2 regions of the Micromonospora sp. MH33 genome follow, and region 1 is predicted to be linked to the other one. Evidence: riboswitches for the same ligand, from Rfam matches in the RefSeq annotation. Region 1 holds a riboswitch; the other holds the start of a gene.
The links. Region 1 has a riboswitch for S-adenosylmethionine ahead of B0E53_RS09815 (aminotransferase class V-fold PLP-dependent enzyme). Riboswitches for the same ligand answer to the same signal wherever they lie in the genome.
Positions count from the first base shown of each region.

Region 2: it holds a riboswitch for S-adenosylmethionine, as region 1 does, so the genes downstream of both, B0E53_RS40200 (putative leader peptide) here and B0E53_RS09815 (aminotransferase class V-fold PLP-dependent enzyme) in region 1, are expected to answer to the same signal.

Region 1 covers NZ_MUYZ01000042.1:4,628-12,022, forward strand. Annotated here, with positions in the region: gene B0E53_RS09800 (DUF4031 domain-containing protein) at 1-71, shown strand, start outside; gene B0E53_RS09805 (metal-dependent phosphohydrolase) at 43-678, opposite strand; gene B0E53_RS09810 (FUSC family protein) at 753-2,012, shown strand; gene B0E53_RS09815 (aminotransferase class V-fold PLP-dependent enzyme) at 2,050-3,312, opposite strand; SAM riboswitch class IV at 3,364-3,484, opposite strand; gene B0E53_RS09820 (PrsW family intramembrane metalloprotease) at 3,508-4,989, shown strand; gene B0E53_RS37460 (hypothetical protein) at 5,014-5,181, opposite strand; gene B0E53_RS09825 (co-chaperone GroES) at 5,262-5,609, opposite strand; gene B0E53_RS09830 (AI-2E family transporter) at 5,761-7,059, shown strand; gene B0E53_RS09835 (ATP-dependent DNA helicase) at 7,113-7,395, opposite strand, start outside.
Region 2 covers NZ_MUYZ01000179.1:342-7,736, reverse strand. Annotated here, with positions in the region: gene B0E53_RS23650 (hypothetical protein) at 1-104, opposite strand, end outside; gene B0E53_RS23645 (hypothetical protein) at 146-1,405, opposite strand; gene B0E53_RS23640 (NAD(P)/FAD-dependent oxidoreductase) at 1,599-3,074, shown strand; SAM riboswitch class IV at 3,143-3,253, shown strand; gene B0E53_RS40200 (putative leader peptide) at 3,286-3,417, shown strand; gene B0E53_RS23635 (ABC transporter substrate-binding protein) at 3,519-4,376, shown strand; gene B0E53_RS23630 (amino acid ABC transporter permease) at 4,413-5,192, shown strand; gene B0E53_RS23625 (amino acid ABC transporter ATP-binding protein) at 5,189-5,932, shown strand; gene B0E53_RS23620 (dihydrofolate reductase family protein) at 5,945-6,637, opposite strand; gene ribA (GTP cyclohydrolase II) at 6,634-7,269, opposite strand; partial or broken gene B0E53_RS23610 (lysylphosphatidylglycerol synthase domain-containing protein) at 7,339-7,395, opposite strand, start outside.

The sequences.
Region 1 (7,395 bases):
CGGTCCCCGCTCCGGCTCGGCCGGCGGCACGGGACGCCGGGGTCAGCGCAGGGCCGCGAGTTCCCGGGTGAGGTTGGCGCGGGCGGGGGACTCCCACCGGCTGTGCGGCTCGGGGAGTCGGTAGAGGGCGGGCAGGGCCAGCAGGTTCGCCAGGACGGCGGCGCGGCCGGCGCGGAACCCCGGGTCGGGGACGTGCGCGTACTCGCGGCGGACGGCGGCGGCGTAGCGGTCGTAGTCGGCTGGCGGGGCGGCCAGGACCGCCAGGTCGGCGTCGCAGAGCAGGGCGCCGTCCGGGTCGTCCGGCCCGACCGCGTGGCCGGCGGTGAGCAGCACCAGGCGGCGTACCCCGGTCACCGCCGCCGCCGGCAGCCCGGCGGCAGTGAGCAGTTCCCCGGCCAGTTCGGCGCTGGCCCGCTCGTTGGCGTCGCCGCCGGCCCGCGGGTCGTAGACCGCGTCGTGGCACCACGCCGCCAGCCGGACCAGGTCCGGGCGGCGGGCCGACCCGGCGTACGCGTCGACCACGTCGAGCACCGCCCGCAGGTGGGTCACCGTGTGGTAGTGCCGGTGCGGCTCCGCCCAGCCGGCCAGCAGCCGGGCCCCGGCCCGTTCGACGCCGGCCGGGTCGGTCGCGCCCGCCGCCCGGGCCGCGTCCCGCCACCGTTCCATCAGCTCGTCCACCCGGTGGAGTCTGCCCCATCCCGGCCGGTCCGGAGGATTCACCGGGGGCGGGACGGGTAGTCCCGGCCATGGCCGTGGCCCGGGACCGACGACCGTCGTTTTTACGACGTACCGCGTTGCGCGAGGGACTGGTCGACGTCGACGGGGCGCGGATCTCGGAGGCCATGGAGCAGCTCCGGCACCGGAGCAAGGCCACCCTGCACGACCGGCTGCACCGGGTGCGTACGGCGACCGGCCTGGCGGTCCAGGCGGGCCTCGCGGCCGGGCTGGCCTACCTGGTCTCCCACCGGCTGCTGGGCAATCCGCAGCCGGTGTTCGCGCCCATCTCGGCGGTCGGCACCCTGGCCGCCTCGGTCGGCCAGCGGTTCCGCCGGACCGTCGAGCTGATCATCGGGGTGGCGGTCGGGGTGTTCGTCGGCGATCTGCTGATCTACTTCCTGGGCACCGGCGCCTGGCAGCTCGGCCTGGTGGTCACCGCGGCGATCCTGCTGACCGTCTTCGCCGGGGCGAGCGTGGCCATCGTGATCCAGGCGGCGGCCACCGCGGTGCTGATCGTGACGCTCAGCCCGTCCACCCAGAATCTGGAGATACCCCGTTTCGTCGACGCCTTCATCGGCGGCGGCATCGCGCTGCTGGTCACCGCGATCCTGCTGCCGCTCAACCCGCTACGCGTGATCAACCGGGCGGCCCGGCCGGCGCTGGACCTGCTCGCCGGGCAACTCGACGCCTGCGCGGAGGCGCTGCGCAACCGGGACCGGGGGGTGGCCCAGCGGGCGCTGTTCCGGCTCCGGGAGAACAAGGAGGAGTTGGCCGCGCTCTCGGAGGCCATCGAGGGGGCCAAGGAGACCATCACCATCTCCCCGGCCCGCTGGCACCGGCGGGACGAGCTGACCCACTACGCCGAGGCGGCGGAACCGATCGACCGGGCGATGCGGAACAGCGGCACGCTGATCCGCCGCTCGGTCACCATCATCGAGGACGAGGAGCCCGTCCCCGAGACGATGCCCGACTCGATCGCCCACCTGGCCGAGTCGGTACGCCTGCTGCGGCACGAGTTCGCCGTCGGGGAGGAGCCGGAGAAGGCCCGGGAGCGGTCGCTGCGCGCGGTCAGCGAGGCCGGCCGGGCGTACGCCGAGGGGGTTGGTTTCTCCGGCAGCGTGGTGATCGCCCAGGTGCGGACCACGGCGAGCGACCTCATGGTGGCCTCCGGCATCGAGCAGGAGGAGGCGAACCGCCTGGTCCGCCAGGCGTTCGGCGACCGCGAGCAGCGCTCCGGCGAAACCACCGAACAAAGCCCCACCCCCAAACCCCCCACCGCACCCCCCGTCGGCTGACCCACCACCCCCGCCCTCACTCGCCCACAGTCCCGGGTCAGGGGAGGGTGGACAGGGCGGTCAGGAGGGTTTCCACGTCGGTTTCGGTCGTGCCGAGGCCCAGGCTGGCGCGGATGGCGGTGGGGGGCAGGTCGTCGCGGCCGCTGCGGGTGGCCGCCTCGGTCAGCAGGCGGCGGGCGAGCGGGTGGGCGCAGAACAGGCCGTCCCGGACGCCGATCCGGTGTGCGGTCGCCAGGTGGGCGGCCACCTCGGCGGAGTCCCGGCCGGCGACCACGAAGCTGACGATGCCCACCCGGGGCGCGTCCGGCCCGAAGGTGCGCAGCTCCACCACGTGCGGCAGGGCGGCGATGCCCGCCCGGAGCCGGCCCAGCAGCGCCTGCTCGCGGGAGTGCAGCGCGTCCCGGTCCGCGGCGGCCAGCGCCGCGCAGACCGCCGCCAGGGCCACCGCGCCGAGCAGGTTCGGGGTGCCCGCCTCGTGCCGGGCCGGGCCGGTGGCCCAGCGCACCTCGTGGGTGCCGGCCCCGACGTGGCTGGTGGCCCCGCCGCCGGCCAGGTACGGCGGTGCCGCGTCCAGCCAGTCCGCCCGCCCCACCAGCACGCCCGCGCCGAACGGGGCGTACAGCTTGTGGGCGGAGAGGGCCAGGTAGTCGACGTCCAGCGCGGCCAGGTCCACCGGGGTGTGCGGTGCCAGCTGGGCGGCGTCCACCAGGATCCGGGCGCCGTGCCGGCGGGCCACCCGGGCCAGCTCGGCCACCGGCCAGCGTTCCCCGGTCACGTTGCTCGCGCCGGTCACCGCCACCAGCACCGGCAGCCCCGGCCGGGCGTCGCGGGACAGCTCGGCCAGCGCGGCGTCGAGGGAGCGGACCGCGCCGCCCGGGCCGTCCGGCACCGGGAGCCGGACCGAGCCGCGCGGCCAGGGGAGCAGGTTGGCGTGGTGCTCGCCGGCGAAGGTGACCACCGTGGTGCCGGCGGGCAGCGCCCGGGCCAGCAGGTTCAGCGCGTCGGTGGTGTTCCGGGTGAAGATCACGTGGTCGTCGGGGCGGCCGCCGACAAAGTCGGCCACGGTCTGCCGGGCCCGCTCGTAGGCCAGCGTGCAGCGCCGCGACAGCGCGCCGGCGCCCCGGTGCACGCTCGCGTACCAGGGCAGCAGTTCGGCCACCGCGTCGGCCGCGGCCCGCGCGCACGGCGCGCTGGCCGCGTGGTCCAGGTTGATCTCCCCCGGTACGCCGAGCACGCCGAGCGGGTCCGGCCGGCTCGGAGTGGACAGCGTGGGCAGCGAGGGTACGAGGGTGACGGTCATGCCGGAGCCTTCCGGGTCCAGGGGACCCCGGGTGGGTGGGCACCGGGACGGGGTCCGCGCTTGCCCAGCACGCGGTTCGGGCTGGGCCCGGTCATCACCCGGGGCACCCCACCGCGAACTCGACGAGGGTTGCCGGCCAGCAAGCCGGGGCTTGACGCTGGCACTCGTGACCTGTCCGGGAGCATAGCGGTCGCGATGCGGCCGGACCAGTGGGTCGCGGGTGACTACGCTGACCGCATGGCCGTCACCCCGCCCGGCGGAGCCCTGCCGCCGCCGCCGACCGCGCCCGCCGTCCCGCCGGGGTCGCCGGCTCCCCGGATGCCGCTGCGCCGGCTCGGCTGGCGGCGGTTCCTGGCGCTGGCCGGGGTGGTGCTGCTGATCGCCGCCGGCGCGGTCTTCATGGTCTTCACCCTGGGCGAAAGCCTCGGCGCGGAGGCGCTGCTGGTCGGCGTGATCGCGGCGATCCTGCCGGTGCCGGTGCTGGTCTCCTGCTTCCTCTGGCTCGACCGCTACGAGCCCGAGCCGCTGAAGTACCTGATCTTCTGCTTCGCCTGGGGCGCGTTCGTCTCCACCGCCATCTCGCTGCTGGTCAACGAGACCGGTGCCCGGCTGTTCAAGGACTGGGGGCTGCCGGCGGCGCTGACCGCCGTGCTGGTCGCCCCGTTCATCGAGGAACTGACCAAGGCGGCCGGGCCGCTGCTGCTGCTGATCTTCCGCCGCCGGGAGTTCTCCGGGGTCACCGACGGCCTGGTCTACTGCGGGCTCTCCGCGGTCGGCTTCGCCATGGTGGAGAACATCCTCTACCTGGGCGGGTACGGCTACCGCGCCGGCGTCCAGGAGTACGGGCCGGCCACCGGCGCGCGTCAGGTCATCGCCATCTTCATCGTGCGGATCCTGCTCTTCGGTTTCGCCCACCCGCTGTTCACCTCGATGACCGGCGTGGGGCTGGGGGTCGCCGCGCGTACCGCGGACCGGCGGGTGCGCTTCCTCGCTCCGATCGCCGGCCTGCTGCTGGCCATGATGTTGCACGGCACCTGGAACCTGCTGCCCTCACTGGCCGCCGCCACCGGCCAGCCGCTGATCGCGCTCTACGGCTACATCGGCGTGATGGTGCCGATCTTCTTCGGCATGGTGGGGCTGGCCGTCTGGCTGCGTGCCTGGGAGGGGCGGCTCACCGAGCGCACCCTGCCCGACTACGTCCGGGCCGGCTGGCTCACCCCGCCCGAGGTGGCCGCGCTGGGCAGTCTCGGCCGGCGGCACGCCGCCCGGACCTGGGCCCGGCGGGTGGCCGGTGACGGCGGGGTGCGGGCGATGCGCGGCTACCAGTTCGCCGCCACCCGGCTGGCGCTGCTGCGCGACGGGATGCGCCGGGGGCTGGACCGCAAGCCCGCCGAGCGGGACCGGACGGCGCGGGAGGAACGGGAGCTGCTGGACGCGATCGGGGCGTACCGGGCGTTCTTCGTGGGCCGTGACCCGCAGGCGCCGGTCGGGGTCTGGGACGGGCAGCGCTACCACCTGCGCTTCCCCGACGGGTCGCAGCGCGCGGTCGAGGCCCCGGACGAGCCGGTGGTGCCGATCCCGGTGGTGCTGGCCCCGCCACCGCCGCCCGCCTCTCCGGCCGGCTACGGCCCGCCCGGCTGGCCCGGCCATCGCCCCGCCTGGCCCCCGCACGCCTGAACGAACCGTCCCGGGGCCGGCTCCTCAGGTCATCAGGCCGGTGAGAAAGTCGCCGAGACCCTGGGCGATGGCCATGAGGGCCACCCCGATCCCCTTGAACAGCTGGGCCGCGCCGTCCGGCCGGAACGCCATGAAGTAGATCAGGAACGCGAGGAATCCCCAGGCAAGTATCTTCTTGATGACTACCGGCATGATCCCTCCCCAGGGCGCTGTCGTGCCTGGGGCTTCCCGCCGGGCAGCGGTACAAACGGCGCCCGCGGCGCGGGCGGCGCCTACAGGTAGAGGCCGCTCGATCCGGTCGGCTCGTTCTCCACCCGCTCGGCCGCGACGGCGTGCACGTCCCGCTCGCGCAGCAGGACGTACGCCCGGCCGTGCAGCTCGACCTCGGAGCGGTCGTCCGGGTCGAACAGCACCCGGTCGCCGGAGACGACGGAGCGGACGTTCGGGCCCACGCCCACCGCGGTGGCCCAGGCCAGCCGCTTGCCGACGGCGGCGGTGGCCGGGATGACGATGCCGGCGGTGGAGCGGCGTTCCCCCTCGCCGTTCTCGGTACGCACCAGCACGCGGTCGTGCAGCAGGCGGATCGGAAGGCCGGCGTCGAGGTCCTGGTCGGCGGTCACGCGAAGACGCTACCGCGTGCCCGGTCGTCGGTGCCGGCGTGGTTGGGCGGAGCGGCAGGGGGGCAAGTCTGGCGCAGCCGCCCTAGGGTGGGGCGGACAGACGTATCCTGTCCCCCTGTCTCGGGGGCGGACCAGTTTGCGGGAGGTGCGCTTGAGCCGCTTCGAGCGGATGCGTGGACGGCTCCGCCGCGCGTACGAGTCCGGCCGCGAGTCGGCGCGGGCCCGGCGGGCCGATCCGGACCGGTCGGCGGAGGAGTCGGGCACGGCCTCGCCCTCCTCGCCGGGCCCGGCCGCGCCCCCGGCGGCGCCCGTGGTGGACGCGGAGCCGCCGGCCCCCGTGCACGCCTCGACCACCAGCCAGGACGACGTGGAGGTGCCGCACGCGCTGCGGATCGCCGCGGCCTGGTGCTGGCGGCTCATCGTGGTCGGCATCGTCACCTGGTCGCTGCTCAAGATCGTCGGCACGATCCGCATCGTGATCATCCCGCTGGCGGTCGCGCTGCTGCTCTCCGCGTTGCTCGCCCCGGCGGTCGGCTGGCTGCTCAGGGCCCGCCTGCCCCGGTCGCTGGCCACCGGCGTGGTGCTGGTCGGCGGCCTGGCCGCGGTGATCGGCACGCTGACCCTGGTGGTGAACGAGTTCATCCAGGGCGTACCGGAGCTCAGCGAGAAGTCGTCCCAGGGCGTCCGGCAGATCCAGAACTGGCTCAAGACCGGCCCGTTGCACCTTTCCGACGGTCAGCTCAACCGCTACATCGACGAGGCGCAGAACTGGATCAACGACAACACCGAGAAGTTCACCAGCGGGGCGCTCAACACGGCGGCCACCCTGGCCGAGGTGCTCACCGGCACCGTCCTGGTGCTCTTCGCGACCTTCTTCTTCCTCCGGGACGGCAGCAAGATCTGGCGGTTCCTGGTCCGGCTGCTGCCGGTGAAGGCCCGCTGGAAGGTCGACGACGCCGGCCGGGCCTCCTGGGCGACGCTGGGCGCCTACGTGCGGGCAACCGTGCTGGTCGCCTTCATCGACGCCGTGGGCATCGGCATCTTCCTGGTCGTCTTCGACATCCCGTTCGCGTTCCCGCTGGCCGCGCTGGTCTTCCTGGGCGCGTTCATCCCGATCGTCGGTGCCTTCCTGTCCGGCGTGGTGGCCGTGCTGGTGGCGCTGGTCGACAGCGGCCCGGTGACCGCGCTGATCATCCTGGGCGCGGTGATCGGCGTGCAGCAGGTCGAGGGGCACGTGCTCCAGCCGCTGATCATGGGCCGGGCGGTGGCCATCCACCCGCTCGCCGTGATCATCGGCATCGCCGCCGGCGTGGTGCTGGCCGGCATCGCGGGCGCGCTGGTCGCGGTGCCGCTGATCGCCGTGCTCAACACCGCGGTCCGCCGGCTCGCCGCGCGGACCGTACCGGACACCCCGCCCGACGCCGTGGTGGTCGCCTCCCAGGCGCCCTGACCCGACCGACCCGCCGACGCCCGCGTCGCCCCCGCCTGGGGGAGGCGCGGGCGTCAGCTCTTGCCGAGCCGCTCCAGCGCGCCCCGGGCCACGTCCGGCCGGGTGGTGTACCAGAACGGGGGCAGCGAACGGCGCAGGAACGGGCCGTAGCCCCGGGCGGTCTCCAGCCGGGAGTCGAGCACCGCCACCACGCCCCGGTCGCCGGTGGCCCGGATCAGCCGGCCGACCCCCTGCGCCAGCCGGACGGCCGCGATCGGCACGCTCACCGCCGCGAAGCCGGAACCACCACCGGCATCCACGGCCGCCGCCCGGGCCGCCGCGAGCGGCTCGTCGGGC
Region 2 (7,395 bases), on a different contig from region 1:
CCGTGCAGTTCGGTGGCGTACCGGCCGGCCAGGTCCACCGCGTCCGCGTTGCCCTTGATCAGCCAGGCGCCGAGGTCGTCGAGGGTCACCCGCCGGTCGCTCATCCGGCCATTCTGCGGGCCGCCGGCGGAGCGCGCCCGACGGCTCAGATGATGAGGTGGGTCCAGTAGGTGAGCCACACCGCGAACAGCGCGCCCTGGAGCAGCGCCAGCCCGGCGGTGAGCCAGGGGTCGAGGCCGGGCCGGCGGGCCCAGCGGGCCAGCACCAGCGCCACCGGGAACGCGGCCAGCAGGTAGCGCAGCAGGCTCTTGTACACCGGCGGACCCATCGACAACGGCACCAGCACCACGATCACCGTGTAGGCCAGGTACGGCCAGTCGGCCCGCCGGCGCAGCCCGACGGCCGCCACGAGCAGCATCGCCACGGCGATCCAGACCCGGAACCTGTTTGCCGAGTTGTCGCCGACGAGCGCCGACCCGGCCACCCCGAGCGGGTTCTGCACCTTGATCCCCCAGCCCTTCTCCTGGGCGTGCTGGTAGGCGAACCAGTCGCCGCTCTGCCAGCGACAGAACGCCATGAAGGTCAGCCAGCCGGCCGGCACCAGCAGCAGCGGCCAGCCCTCCCGTACGTAGCGCGGCAGGCTACGGAGACCCAGGCGCCAGCCGTGCTGGCGCAGCAGCACCAGGGCCAGCGGGATCACCACCACGAAGCCGACCGAGCGGCTCATCGCCAGGAAGTAGCCGACGATCCCGACCACCAGCCAGCGGCGCTGCTCGGCGTACCAGAACGCGGCCAGGGCGAGGCAGACGAAGAGCGACTCGGTCAGCGCGGCCTGGAACAGGAAAGCGGTCGGCAGGAGCAGCAGGTACCGGACGGCCCGCCGGCCGTCGCCCGGATCCTCGTCGCCGAGCAGCCGGGCCCCCAGCCGGTACGCGAACCAGAGCTGGAACAGCAGCGCCACGTTGGCGACCAGCAACAGCGCCCAGGCGGTGTGCCCGCCGAGCAGCGGCGCGAGGGGCCGGGCCAGGAACGGGTAGAGCAGTGGAAAGCCGAAGTCGTTCCACGGCCGGTCCAGCGGCAGCCGGGCCAGGTTGTCGTAGAGGAACGAGTCCCAGGCGAACCAGAGCGAGATCCAGCGGTGCGACGAGATCCGGTCCTGCTGGATCCGCGTCATCGTCTCGTCCGCGGGGGGCGCGCCGGGCACCCCGTCCCAGGCGGTCAGCACCAGCACCCCGACCAGGCTGAGCACCAGCTTCGAGCCGACGAAGACGGCGAGCACGAAGCCCCAGCGCGTGGGGATCCGGGTGACCAGCCGCCCGCCGGCCGACGCCAGCCGCCCCGGCACGCCCGACCACCGCGCCGGGGCGGGGCCGTCGGTCGTCCCGGCCCGCCGCTCGTCTCGCATCCCGCTCCCACCGGTCGCCCCGCGACCGACCCCCGGACCGGGAAACCGGCCCCGCATCCCCGTTCCGCCCCGGTTCACACCCGCCGGGCCCCGAACGGGTGACCCGGGCGTCGCGGATCGCGGGCGCAGGTGAGTCGGGGGGCAGGACGGGTAAGGGCGCTGCCGCATCGGCAGGCTGGCGGCGGAGGACGGCATGGGGGACGGCAACGGGACCGTGATCATCGGGGCGGGGCCCGCGGGGCTGACCGCCGCGTACGAGCTGCTGCGCCACGGCGAGCCGGTCCGGGTCTACGAGGCCGACGACGTGGTCGGCGGGATCAGCCGCACGGTGGAGCGGGACGGCTGGCGATTCGACATCGGCGGACACCGGTTCTTCACCAAGGTCTCCCGAGTGGAGGACTTCTGGCACGAGATCCTCCCCGACGAGGACTTCCTGCTCCGGCCGCGGATGAGCCGGATCTACTACCGGGGCGCGCTCTACGACTACCCGCTCAACGCCGGCAACGCGCTGCGCAACCTCGGCCTGCTGGAGGCGCTGCGCTGCGTCGGCTCGTACGGGCGGGCCCGGCTGCGCCCGCCGAAGGACCAGTCGCACTTCGAGGGCTGGGTGTCGGCCCGGTTCGGCTGGCGGCTCTACTCGATCTTCTTCAAGACGTACACCGAAAAGGTCTGGGGGATGCCGGCCGACCAGTTGCAGGCCGACTGGGCCGCCCAGCGGATCAAGAACCTGTCGCTCTCCACCGCGGTGCTCAACGCGCTGCTGCCCCGGCGCAACCGCAAGGACGTGACCAGCCTCATCGAGGAGTTCCAGTACCCGAAGCACGGCCCCGGGATGATGTGGGAGCGCTGTACCGAGGAGGTGGAGAAGCGGGGCGGCACGGTCCGCACCAACACCTGGGTGACCGAGGTGCACCGGGACCCGGCGCGGCGGCGGGCCACCGCCGTCACGGTGGTCGACGCCGGGGGCGAGCGCACCGAACCGGCCGACCACGTGATCTCCTCGATGCCGATCTCCGCGTTGGTGCGGGCCATGCAGCCGGAGGCCCCGCCGGAGGTACGGGCCGCCGCCGACGACCTGCGCTACCGGGACTTCCTGACCGTCGCGCTGGTGGTGCCCGAGGAGTTCTCGTTCCCGGACAACTGGATCTACGTGCACGACCCGGCCGCCAAGGTGGGCCGGATCCAGAACTTCGGCTCCTGGTCGCCGTACCTGGTCAAGGACGGGCGGACCTGCCTGGGGCTGGAGTACTTCGTCTTCGAGGACGACGAGATGTGGCGGACCCCGGACGCGGACCTGGTCGCCTTCGCCACCGCCGAACTGGAGCGGCTGGGCCTGGTCCGGCCCGGCTGCGTGGAGGCCGGCTACGTGGTCCGGATGCCGAAGGCGTACCCGGTCTACGACGAGCGCTACCAGCACAACGTGGACGTGATCCGGAACTGGCTGGCCCGGGAGGTGCCGAACGTGCACCCGGTGGGGCGCAACGGGATGCACCGCTACAACAACGCCGACCACTCGATGCTCACCGCGATGCTGGCCGCCGAGAACATCGCCCACGGCGCCGGCCACGACGTCTGGACGGTCAACGTCGAGCAGGACTACCACGAGCAGAAGAGCCGGTCCCGGCACGGCACCGGCCGCGACGCCCCGGTCATGCCGACTCGCCGGTAAGGCACGGGCGTGAGCACGGTCATAACGGCTGGACGTCCGGGGTGGCGCTGCTGCTAGCCTTCTCGGCAGGTCATGAGCGCCAGCGTCAAGCCCCGGCTCGCTGGCCGGCAACCCTCCTCCGCGGTGGGGTGCCCCGGGTGAGGACCAGGCACCGGCAGCCGCCGGTGCAAGCGTGGCCTGGTACCCAGGTCATCACCGACCAGAGGGAACCATGTCTGCTCAGCTCCGCACCCCGCCGGCCGACGGCATCGCCTATCCGGCGCGTTTCGCGCTGGTCAAGCGGCGGCACGTCGACCTGATGCGGGTGAGCAGCGACGCCTGTCGCCGCGCCGACGCGCGCTGAGCGCCACTCCCCCACCTTCCGCACCATCCCTTCCGGCTCGCCCGCCTCGGGCGCGCCGTCGGCGGCGTGCGCCCACGCCGCCCCGGACCCTGGAGACACCTGTGCGAATCCGTTCCGCCCTGACCCGCGCCGCCGCGCTCGGCGCCGCCGCCGTGCTCGCCGCCACCGCCCTCACCGCCTGCGGTGACGACGGCGCCACCAGCGAGGCCGCCAACCCGTACGGCCTGCTCCAGGCCGGCGTGCTGCGGGCCGGCACGCTCACCGACGCGCCGCCGAACGTGTACCTGAAGGACGGCAAGTTCACCGGCTTCGACAACGACCTGCTCACCGCGGTAGCCGCGAAGGCCGGCCTGAAGGTGGAGTTCGTCGGCACCGACTTCTCCGCCCTGCTCTCCCAGGTCAACAACCACAAGTTCGACGTGGGCAGCTCCTCCATCACCATCACCGAGGCCCGGAAGAAGACCGTCGACTTCGGCAACGGCTACGACTTCGGCTACTTCGGGCTCGACGTGCCGGCCGGCTCCCCGATCACCGGCTTCGACCAGCTCGCCGGCAAGCGGGTCGTCGTCGTGCAGGGCACCGTGCAGGACGACTACGCCACGCGGGAGAACCTGAACCCGGTCCGGGTGCCCGACTACAACGGCGCGGTCAACCAGCTCAAGGCCGGCACGGCCGACGCCTGGATCGCCCCGGCCGAGATCGGCGACAAGTCCGCCGCGGACAGCAACGGCAAGATCACGGTGGCCGCGAAGCAGCTCAGCCCGGCCCCGACCGCGTACGCGGTGGCCAAGGGCAACGACAAGCTGCGCGAGGCGCTGAACAAGGGCCTCGACGAGGTGATCGCCGACGGCACCTGGACCAAGCTCCAGGCGCAGTACTACCCGGGCCGGCCGATCCCGGCCGACTTCAAGCCGGGCAGCGGCACGGTCACCGTGCCGTCGCCGTCGGCGGCTTCCTGACCCGGAACGACTGAGACGAGCGGGGCGGACGGAGACATGGATCCACTGAGCACCCTGTGGGAGACCTTCTTCGACTGGGACGCCATGCGCGAGGCGCTGCCCGAGATGCTCACCGTCGGGCTGCCCAACACGCTGATCCTGGCGGTCTCCGCCGCCCTGCTCGGCTCGGTGCTGGGCATGCTGCTGGCCGTGGCGGGCATCTCGCGTACCCGATGGTTGCGGTGGCCGGCCCGGGTCTACACCGACGTGTTCCGCGGCCTGCCGGCAGCGGCGACCATCCTGCTCATCGGTGTCGGCCTGGCGCCGCTGGGCATGCAGGTGTGGGGTCCGAACCCGTACCCGCTCGGCGTGCTGGCGCTGTCGCTGATCGCCGCCGCCTACATCGGAGAGATCTTCCGCGCCGGCATCCAGAGCGTGGAGGCCGCCCAGCTGGAGGGGGCCCGGGCGCTCGGCTTCTCCTGGGGCGAGGCGATGCGCCTGGTCATCGTGCCGCAGGGCGTACGCCGGGTGCTGCCGGCCTGGGTCAACCAGCTCATCGCGCTGATCAAGGACTCCAGCCTGGTCTACTTCCTCGGCCTGGTGGCCAGCCAGCGGGAGCTGTTCCGGATCGGCCAGGACTACGCGGCCACCACCGGCAACGAGTCCGCGCTGCTGCTGGCCGGCCTGTTCTACCTGGTGCTGACCGTGCCGCTGACCCACGCGGTCAACTGGATCGACCGGCGGCTGCGGCAGGGCCGGGCGGTGGCCGCCCCCGACCTGGACGTCGAACTCGACCCCGCCGGTGCGCCGGCGCCGACCGGAAAGGACCCGCGATGACCACCGCCACCGCCACCTCGGTCAGCCTGGCCGTCCGCGACGTGCACCTGGCCTTCGGGCGGCACCAGGTCCTGCGCGGCGCCGACCTCGAAGTGGCCCGGGGCGGGACGGCCTGCGTCATCGGCCCGTCCGGCTCCGGCAAGTCGACGCTGCTGCGGACGATCAACCGGCTCATCGAGCCGGACCGGGGCGACGTGCTGCTGGACGGGCGCAGCGTGCTGGGCGACGACCCGGACGCGCTGCGCCAGCGGATCGGCATGGTGTTCCAGCAGTTCAACCTCTTCCCGCACATGACCGTGCTGCGCAACCTCACCCTCGCGCTACGCAAGCTCAAGAAGCTCCCCGAGGACGAGGCCGTGCGGGTGGCCCGCGCCCAGCTCGACCTGGTCGGGCTGGCCCACAAGGCCGACGTCCGGCCGGCGCAGCTCTCCGGCGGTCAGCAGCAGCGGGTGGCCATCGCCCGGGCCCTCGCGCTGCGGCCGCAGGTGATGCTCTTCGACGAGGCCACCTCGGCGCTCGACCCCGAGCTGGTCAAGGGGGTGCTCGCGGTGATGGCCGACCTCGCGGCCGCCGGCATGACCATGGTGGTGGTCACCCACGAGATGGGCTTCGCCCGCGAGGTGGCCGACACGGTCGCCTTCATGGACGCCGGCGTCGTGCTGGAGGCCGGCCCGCCGGCTGCCGTCTTCGAGGCGCCGGAGCACCCGCGGCTGCGCCGCTTCCTCTCCCAGGTGCTCTGAGGGGCGACGCCGTCAGCCGTCGGGGCAGCGGTCGGAGAGGGCGTAGCGGGTGAGCACCACGTCGCCGATCTGGCGTACCTCGACGACCCGGGCGCGGCGGCCCGGGTGCCACGGGAAGCGGCCGTCCCCGACGAACCGGGGCGCCCGGCGGTCGCCCACGAAGAACGGCGCCACCACCAGGTGCAGCTCGTCGGCGACACCGGCGGTGAGGAACTGGCAGTGCAGGGTGCCTCCGCCCTCCACCATGAGCCGGCCGACGCCGCGTCCGGCCAGGTCGGCGAGGACCACGTGCGGGGTGACCGGTTCCCCCGCCTCGACCACGGTGGCCACCGCGCCCACCTGCTCCCGGGTCTTCTCCGCCACGCCGCTCGGGCAGTAGACCAGCTTCGGCCCGTCGCCCATGGTGAAAAACCGGGCGGTCGGGTCGAGGTCGCCGCTGGCCGTGACGGTGACCTTCACCGGGGACGGGGGCAGGCCGCGGGCCACCCGCTCGGCCTGCCGCCGCTCGCTGCGCACCAGCAGCCGGGGGTCGTCGCGGCGGACCGTGGCGGCGCCCACCATGATCGCGTCAGCGGCGGCCCGGACCGCGTCGATCCGGTCCAGGTCGGCGTCGTTGGACAGCAGCAGCCGCTCGGCGGTGGCGTCGTCGATGTAGCCGTCGATCGACATCGCGCAGCTGAGCAGCACGTACGGCCGGCCGGTCACGGCACGAAGGGCAGGTCGAGGGCATGGTCGGCGCGGGTCACCTTGGCGGCCAGATAGCCCGCGTTGGCCGGGGACAGGTGCACGCCCGTGAGCACCCGGTCGACCACCGTGACGCCCAGCCGCTCCAGCTGAGCGGCCTTGTCCGGGTTGTTGCTGAGCAGGGCCACCCGGGTCACGCCCAGCGCCGCGAGCATCTGCGCGGCCACCGTGTAGTCGCGCTCGTCGGCGCCCCGGCCCAGCGCCACGTTCGCCTCGTAGGTGTCCAGCCCGCCGTCCTGGAGGGCGTACGCGTCGAGCTTGGCGTAGAGACCGATGCCCCGGCCCTCCTGGCGCAGGTAGAGCAGGTAGCCGCCGGCATCGGCGATCCGCTCGACCGCCTCGCGCAGTTGCGGGCCGCAGTCGCAGCGCTGGCTGCCGAAGACGTCCCCGGTCAGGCACTCGCTGTGCGGTCGGACCAGCGGTGGGGAGGCGTCCGGGTCGCGCCGCTCGCCGAGCCCGATGGCGAGGTGCTCGCGGCCGTCGACCAGGCCGTGGAAGGAGTGCACCCGGGCAGTTGTCACGTACCCGTCGGGAAACCGCAGGGGGACCGTGACCTGGGTCCGGACCGTCGCGGTGGGCAGCGTTTCGTCCAATGCTTCTCCTCAGTCCGGGCCGCCGGACGCGCCGGCAACGCACACCTCGCACCCTCACCGTAGGCGGGATCACCGACAGTCGCCGGGCTCCACGCTCGGACGGCGGCGGACCAGCAGCACCGCGGC